Regions from separate parts of the Exiguobacterium sp. HSB13 genome, predicted to be linked through region 1. Evidence: predicted binding sites of a transcription regulator. Region 1 holds the regulator's gene; the other holds the start of a gene.
What was found. Region 1 encodes LexA, which represses DNA repair genes until DNA is damaged. Its sites were predicted from a motif close to CGAACATATGTTCG; they were not measured.
Positions count from the first base shown of each region.

Region 2: a site for LexA is predicted at 1,567-1,580, ahead of uvrB (excinuclease ABC subunit UvrB). Genes of this name have one in related genera too.

Region 1 is NZ_JBUZOM010000001.1:434,325-438,759, forward strand. Features, by position in the region: gene glpK (glycerol kinase GlpK) at 1-559, opposite strand, end outside; gene ACZGCQ_RS02225 (MIP/aquaporin family protein) at 603-1,304, opposite strand; gene ACZGCQ_RS02230 (metal-binding protein) at 1,491-1,961, opposite strand; gene lexA (transcriptional repressor LexA) at 1,993-2,607, opposite strand; gene yneA (cell division suppressor protein YneA) at 2,819-3,106, shown strand; gene ACZGCQ_RS02245 (YneB family resolvase-like protein) at 3,152-3,805, shown strand; gene ACZGCQ_RS02250 (DUF896 domain-containing protein) at 3,919-4,155, shown strand.
Region 2 is NZ_JBUZOM010000001.1:1,855,793-1,860,227, forward strand. Features, by position in the region: gene uvrB (excinuclease ABC subunit UvrB) at 1-1,514, opposite strand, end outside; gene ACZGCQ_RS09845 (PDZ domain-containing protein) at 1,720-2,883, opposite strand; gene ACZGCQ_RS09850 (S41 family peptidase) at 2,906-4,330, opposite strand; gene ACZGCQ_RS09855 (murein hydrolase activator EnvC family protein) at 4,425-4,435, opposite strand, start outside.

The DNA.
Region 1 (4,435 bases):
AAGCGTTCGTGTAGTCTGTGATGTGCGTTTTTCCACCAGACAGTTTCCAAACGAGCCACGTATCGATCGTACCGAAGAGCAATTCACCGTTCTCTGCCTGCTCACGTGCACCTTCGACGTTGTCGAGGATCCATTTGACTTTCGTACCAGAGAAGTAGGCATCAATCAAAAGCCCTGTTTTATCACGGAACTTCTGGTTCAAGCCTTGTTCTTTTAAGTCGTCACAGATACTAGACGTTTGACGCGATTGCCAAACGAGTGCGTGATAGACAGGTTTGCCTGTTTCTTTGTTCCAGACGACCGTCGTTTCACGTTGGTTCGTGATTCCGATTCCGGCGATTTGCTCCGGTTTGATATCTGCTGTACCGAGTGCTTCAGCCATGACAGCAAGAATCGAACCCCAGATTTCGTTTGCATCATGCTCGACCCAGCCTGGTTGCGGGAAGTATTGTTTGAATTCCCGTTGTGCCGAGTTGACGATTTTCCCATCGTGATCGAAGATGATCGCACGTGAGCTTGTCGTACCTTGGTCGAGTGCTAGGATATACTTGTTTTCCATTTCGAAATCCCCCTTGAGCGGTATGTGTTAGTGAGACGTGATCTTAGTAGATCAATTGATAGATGAACACGGCAAGCGCTCCACCGATGATTGGACCAACGACAGGAATCCATGAATAGCCCCAGTCAGATGAACCTTTATTCGGAATCGGTAGGATAGCGTGCGCGATACGCGGTCCAAGGTCACGAGCCGGGTTGATGGCGTACCCTGTTGTACCACCAAGTGATAGACCGATGACGACGACGAGTAAACCAACGATGAGTGGTTTTAAGCCGTCACCGAATGTCGATAGACCGAGTGCCAAGATACCGAAGACGAGAACAAATGTCCCGATAATCTCAGAAATCAAGTTCGACGGCGTATGGCGAATCGCTGGACCTGTTGCGAACACACCGAGTTTTGCTGCTTGATCATCAGTCGCTTCAAAATGTTTCATGTAATGAAGCCAAACGAGAATGGCGCCGATGAAAGCTCCGACAAGTTGTCCGGCAATGTAGATCGGAACGTCTGCCCACGGTAGATCAGAGTTCAAAGCAAGTGCGATCGTCAATGCGGGATTCAAGTGCGCTCCACTCTCAGCAGCGACGAATGCTGCTGTCATGACGGCAAGACCCCAAGCGAACGTGATGACAATCCATCCGCTGTTTTCCGACTTCGTCTTTTTCAAGACGACACCGGCGACGACACCATCCCCGAGCAGGATGAGGATCATCGTACCGATCATTTCTAGTACAAAGTTATTCATGCAAAAACCCTCCCTTTGGATTAAAGCAGATAATGGCCTTTCTACTTTAAATTACTCCGATTTGAGAACGTTTTCAATACATATAATTGAAATATAGGAATGGAAATTTTTTATTTTGATGTTTAAAGATACGAAAAAGTGGATAAGAAAACACCTCATTCCACTTGCGAGCAAGCAAAAGAGGTGTTAACGGCGACGCTTTTTTCTTTTTTTAGGTCGAAACCAACTGCTGGAATAATCTAGTAGGATATGAATCGTGCTCGCCACCATGATACCAACGACGAAGGCAGGCAAGGAAGCAAACCACGAATCAATCGTAGCAGAATCAAGAACCTGAAAATATAGACTTAAAAATAGTAGCGGAATCAGAATCGCTGCACTGTAAAGAAGTCGGATGATATCTCCGATGATCAATCCATGCGACCAGATCGAGCGGTGGGGCATGATCTTGACATAAGGCATCCACAGGACTCGAAATGGTCCGAAGCGATAATAGGGTTCTGACTTTAAATCGAGGTCGGGTGACAACCAAAGCGTACCGACAGCGATACCAATGGCGGTCGGTAACCAATCCGTTTGTTGCGTTGCGACCGAATACGCAACGTAACCCGTCAGTGCAACGGTATTAACGGTATCATGTACATTTCCTGAAGGCATGAAAAAAGACCAGTCGTAACTGGTCCCTCCGTCAATGAATCGTCCGATACACGCCGATTACCTTACCAAGAATGGAGACATTATCGAAATACATCGGATCCATCGAGTCATTTTCTGGTTGTAGACGTACCTGTTGATCTTCTAAGAAGAACCGTTTCACCGTCGCTTCGCTATCTTCGGTCATAGCTACGACGATTTCTCCGTTTTCTGCTGTGTTTTGTTGGCGCACGATGACACGATCGCCGTCAAGAATACCTGCGTTAATCATCGATTCACCATCGATCGTTAACATGAAGACCGTTTCGTTTCCTACATAATGTGCAGGGAGTGGGAACTGTTCTTCGATGTTTTCAATCGCTGTAATCGGAAGACCCGCTGTGACTTTCCCGATGACGGGAACATGGACGATGGCTTCCGTGATTTCTTCAGGCTTATCAAGCAATATCTCAATCGCACGTGGTTTCGTCGGGTCACGGCGAATCATTCCCCGTTTCTCGAGTCGATCCAAATGACCGTGTACCGTCGAGCTAGACGCGAGTCCGACTGCTTCTCCGATTTCACGAACTGATGGTGGATACCCCTTCAGTTTCACTTCAGAGACGATGTAGTCGAGAATCTCTTGTTGGCGCTTAGACATTTTCCGCATACGAATTGCCACCTCTTTCTGGATTGAAGTTTGAAATGTAAGAATATATGTTTCTAGATTCACTATAACATAGAACAAATGAGCGTACAAACAATTGTTCGACATTTTGTGTTGACCGAACACGGGTTCTGTGTTTATTATGAGTTATGCGAACAATTGTTCCGCGAACATTTATTCTAAATCATTCATTTCATATTTGGAGGGATTCATGATGATTCATACGATTCGTACTCATGCTTTTTCAATTCTCTTCTATGCATTAAGTATTGCCTTCGTGATCTTTTTACTCACACCACGCCCTGATGAAAAGGTAGCGCAACTGATGACCGCTTCCGTTACGGTCGATGAGAACGCTACAGTTGAACAAATTGCTGAAGTCTACAATGATGGTTCGATGTCAGATGAAGAATACGTCAACTGGTTGATCAAAAATAATGATGTCGAGACAAAACACGTCATCTCAAAAAGCAAAATCGTTGTACCAATCGCACAACAATGACAAAATGGAAAAGTTGTGAAAGAACGAACAGGGATGTGAGGTACGATGAAGGTCGTGATTTATTGTCGGGTGTCGACCGAAAAAGAAGCACAAGATAGTTCGATTGAACGCCAACGGATGGAGCTTTCCAAGGTCGCGTCTCAAAAGGGCTTTGATGTCATAGACATCGTCTCTGAAAAAGAGAGTGGATATGACGTTGATCGGGAAGGAATGCTGACGGTTCTTGACCATGTGACACGTGATGCGGTAGATGCGGTACTCGTGACGGATGACACACGAATTGGTCGGGGGAATGCGAAAATCGCTATTTTGCACACGTTTAAGAAGCACGGTGTTCGGTTGATGACACTTGATTCGGATGGAGAATATCAGCTTGCTGATGCAGAAGCAATGGTCCTTGAGATCGTCTCGCTCGTTGAAGAATATCAACGGAAACTGCACAATGCAAAAATCGCGCGCGGCATGCGGCGAGCGGTCGAACAAGGCTTTCGTCCGGAGCGTAATCTCAATCGTCAAGGAGAGAACGCCGGGCGTAGTCGAAAAGACGTACCGATCGAAGAAATCGTACGTCTCCGAGAGCTCGGGTTGACGTTTTCAGATATCGCGATTACGCTTCGCGGGATGGGGCATGATATCTCAAAAGCAACGGTCAATCGTCGATATCTTGAATACCGCGAATTGACGCCTAGTTCGGAATGAGAAGCAAGTAACCCGTCGACGGACGCGGTTAACTTGCTTTTTTTAGTAAGCTCTTTTACAGTAAGAATACAATTGAACTACTCAAGTTTGAGTCGTACAGAAAGAGGGATTCCATGTTATCACAAGAGCAATTAGATCGAATCAATGCATTAGCGAATAAATCAAAAGTCGAGCCGTTATCGGAAGCAGAAGCAGCAGAGCAAAAAGAGCTACGTGCAGCGTATCTCGCAGCATTCCGTGGATCGTTTAAAAACCAACTCATGGGCATGAAAATCGTCGATGAAGAAGGTACGGACGTAACACCAGAGAAATTAAAACAAGCACAAGAAGAAGAACGGAATAAACAATAATCGTTTTGTTTCTTCTTAATAATCGTTTGTTCCTTCTTATAGAAGAAAGAGGTTTCGCGTTAAGCGGACCTCTTTTTTGTTTAGAGCTGTTAGATGAGGAAACATTGTACGATAGCAATACATCTTAATAACGATCTTTCATCAATTCATGCATCCTGTATGAGTCGGAAGAACGGCTATAGATAGCGCATTCATTTTAATGTGACATACTATTTAGAAAAGTTGTATCACATTTGAGAGTGTGCTAAAATGAGTAGGAATTTGTGAAAAAGAGAGAGGA
Region 2 (4,435 bases), 1.4 Mb from region 1:
TCTCGTAATAAGTTGATCCCGACGAGGACATCGTATTTCCCGAGTCGTAAGTCACGGATGATTTCAATCCGTTCCAGCGTCTTGATCTCCGAGTGCATGTAGTTGACCTTGACACCATTCTCTTTCAAGTAATCGGTCAAGTCTTCTGCCATCTTCTTCGTCAGTGTCGTCACGAGAACACGTTCGTTCTTCGCGACCCGGTCACGGATGTTATCCATCAAGTAATCGATTTGTCCCGTGATTGGATGAATCTCAATCGTCGGATCGACGAGGCCGGTCGGACGAATGATTTGCTCGACCATCTCTTTTGAATGTTCGAGTTCATATGGTCCTGGTGTCGCTGAGATATAGATTGCCTGACTGACTTTTTCCTCGAACTCCTCGAACCGTAACGGACGGTTGTCTTTTGCCGATGGAAGACGGAAGCCGTGATCGACGAGGACTTGTTTCCGTGCCTGGTCTCCGTTATACATCCCGCGAATTTGCGGCAGTGTGACGTGCGACTCATCGGCAACGAGCAAGAAGTCCTTCGGGAAGTAATCGAGCAACGTATACGGCGTTGCCCCTTCTGGCATCAAGTTCAAATGACGCGAGTAGTTCTCGATTCCGGAGCAATAGCCCATCTCACGCATCATCTCGAGATCGTAGTTCGTTCGTTGCTCAAGGCGTTGCGCTTCAAGTAACTGATTATCTTCGCGTAATTTCGCAAGCTGCACTTCCAGTTCCTTCTCGATGTTCGCGATCGCTTTCTGCAGACGGGTATCCCCCGTCACGAAGTGGGACGCCGGGAAGATCGAGATGTGCTCGCGGTCCGCGACGATCTCACCTGTCAGCGGATCCATGTCACGAATCCGTTCAATCTCGTCACCGAAGAACTCGACTCGGACACACTGTTCGTCGCGTGACGCCGGGAAGATTTCAACGACGTCTCCCCGGACACGGAAGCGTCCACGCTGGAAGTCGATGTCGTTTCGCTCATACTGAATGTCGATTAAACGACGGAGCATCTCGTTCCGCCCCATCTCATTGCCGACACGCAGTGACAAGACGTGGTTGTTGTACTCTTCCGGGTTACCGAGACCATAGATACACGAGACAGACGCAACGATTAAGACGTCCTCCCGTTCGAACAGGGCGGACGTCGCCGAGTGACGTAGTTTATCAATCTCGTCGTTGATCGAAGAGTCTTTCTCAATGAACGTATCCGTCGATGGGACATACGCTTCCGGTTGGTAATAATCATAAAAACTAACGAAGTATTCGACCGCATTGTTCGGGAAGAATTCCTTGAACTCCGAGTAGAGTTGTCCCGCTAGTGTTTTGTTGTGGGCAAGGACGAGCGTCGGTTTCTTGATTTCCTTGATGACGTTCGAGACCGTGAACGTCTTCCCGGTACCGGTCGCCCCAAGCAACGTCTGATGTCGTTCGCCTTGTTTTAGCCCAGTCACCAATTTTTTGATTGCCGTCGGCTGATCACCGCCTGGCTCAAATGGTGAAACGAGTTCAAATTCCATCGTTTGCTTCCCCCTCATCACGTAAAAAATCTATTTTTATTGTACCACTTTACGAACAAACATTCGATTATGAAGTGCTCCTTTTAGGAAGTTACCCTTTTTTTCGAAAATGCAAAAGTTTCTTTTTGCTTCGAGTGTTGATCCTCGATTTTTCTGCCGACAAAAAAATCCCCGTCACGGCTGTTCCGTGACAGGGATGTACTCGTTAATGCAAGGACCGCACTTTAGTGCGACCATGGACCGGCTCGTTGACGAACAGAATACCAAGTTCATGATGATCTTGTTCATAGAAGGCACGTTGCGCAAACCGGATGTCGCCGTTATGGTTCATGACTTCAAGACGCAGATACGGTTTGTGTTTTTGGATGGCTTCGTAGAACGATGTTTCCGAATCGACCTTCTCACCATTGACTTTATAAATCGCTTCGCCCGGAATCAAGCCCATCTCGGCAGCTGGTTTATCAGGTAGCGTCCCGAGAATGACAGCACCACGCGTTCCATTGAGGAACAATGGTGTCTGTGCCCGGTTCAAGCGTTTGACCCGCTGATGCAATAGGATATGCAGAACGAGCAACAAGACGATCCCGTACAGCCATTCAGCTTGTCCGGTGACGTATGCAAGAACCGTCAATAGAATCGCGACGAGACTCGTAATCAAACGTCCTTGAACGAGCGGACGCATCAATTCTTTCGGCAACTTACCCGTAAAGAGGAAGCTGAAGCCGATCGGTAACCAGAGAACGATCGGAACGAGCTCTGGGAAGCTGTAACGTGGCCACCAGGCTTCAAGCACGTCGCCCGGAACAAAGACGAGCAAAGGCAATAGCCAAAGTTTATTCGCTGACAGCCCACCGATGAAGCGACCACGCTTCGAGACGACGAGTGACGGTGACAGGCGCCGTTGCCCACGCCACCAGACGAGTAGACATTCCGCGACGAGCGTTAACGTCGCAAGCAATAAAATCATTTTCGGCTCAACCGTTCGAACTGGATCAAGACGTGAATCCATTAGGAACCAGCCGGCAAGTCCAAGCAAGACGATCGGCCAAAGCGGTACGTTTAAGCGGACGATCCCGACCAACAGCAAGACGCTCGAGAGTCCAAGTAACAACAGAGCGTATTGCGGCGTCAGCGTCAATCCGAGCCAGCCACTGACGACGGATAAGACGAGACCAACGAGTAACCCTGGTAAAAGTGTTTCGAGGACATCGCTTCGTTTTCCGTGTGTCCGGGAGCGGAACAATCCACGTTCCCGTTTGACACGCCGGATGCCGATGACCCAACTGACAAGGAGTGCTAACCACAAGGTCGGACTGGCGATGAGACTAATCGCGGTCCAACCAATTTCATCGAGTAATTCCACGCGCATTCAGACCTCTTTCCATTCCTTATTATTGAGCAGCGACCTCGAGTGCTTTTTTCCGCTGGACGTCATTTTTGTCGTCTTCGAGTTTCTTCAGGAGACGTGTCTCCATCTCACCCGCTGTCTGCTGATCGATTTTTCCAGTGACGTCGAGTTTCGCATCCTTTTGCAAGGCTTCGACGGCTTGTTTCATCGTGTCACCGAAATACCCATCCTGTCCTTTTGGCTCGTAACCGATTGCTTCAAGGACGAGGTGAGCGTTTTCGACCGATTTACCGTAGTCACCGACTGCAAGTGACTTCTGATCAGTCAGGATCTTCGTGACGTTGAAGTACGCTGGTTGCTTGACTTCGATCGTCGGTTCGACCCCTTTTTTGTGGATCCAGTTGCCGTCCGGCGTCAGCCATTTGTTCGTCGTCAACTTCAAATCACTACCGTCCTTCAAATCATACGCACTTTGAACGATGCCTTTACCGAACGATTTCGTACCGACGACCTCAGCCCCGGCACCTTCCTTCAGACCGGCTGCCAGAATCTCAGAGGCTGACGCTGATCCGCCGTCTTCGAGCACGACGATGTTATAAGGTTTCTTCTCGTCTGCCTTCCCGAATTCCTGCTGCCGCTCCCCTTTATTGTTCTCGACTTGATAAATCGGAACGTCCTTCGGAATGAACGGTGCAATCATGCTTGAGACAGCCGTCAAAAGACCGCCCGGATTCCCACGAACGTCGATGACGAGTCCATCGATGTTCTGACTCTCAAGTTTCGCGAGCCCCTTTTCGAACTCTTTAGCCGTCGGTTCTGAGAACTGCGTCACTTGCAAGACACCAATATTCTTCCCGTTAACGTCCTCAGTCGACGTATAGACCGTTTCGATCGGAATCGTATCCCGTTTGATCGTGATGTCCATCGCGTCTTGTCCACTGCGCTGAATCGTCAGGACGACGTTCGTTCCTTTTTCACCACGGATTTTCTTGACCGCTTGATCCGTCTTTTGCCCTTTCGTCGACTTGCCGTCGATTTCTAAGATGACGTCACCCGGTTTGATCCCGGCTTTTTCAGCAGGTGATCCCTTAATCGGTGAGACGATGACGATCGACTCGCCCTTTTGTTCAAGTGTCGCACCGATCCCTTCGAACGAAGACGATAGATTCGTATTGAACGATGCCGTCTCCGACTCATCCATATAGACGGAATACGGATCGTCAAGCACTTCCGCCATGCCAGACAACGCACCGTCCAGCAGTTCTTTATCCGTTACGTCCTCTAGATAGTTCTGTTCGATCATTTGACGGACCTGATCGACTTTTTTCCAATCACCCGACGCATTCGCCGACGACGATGACGTCGAGACAGAATCCGTTCCGCCAGCCGCTAGCATCCCGACGGCGCCTGCCCCTAAACCAAGCCCGAAGGTACTGACCGCGATGACTGCTGTTGTAGATTTTTTCACGCTTGATTCCCCACTTCCATTAAAAAACGCAGTATTTTTTTCAGTATAGCAAAAAAAGATAGGTTACCCTATCTTTTCGGTATTCTATGGGATGTCAAAAGATGT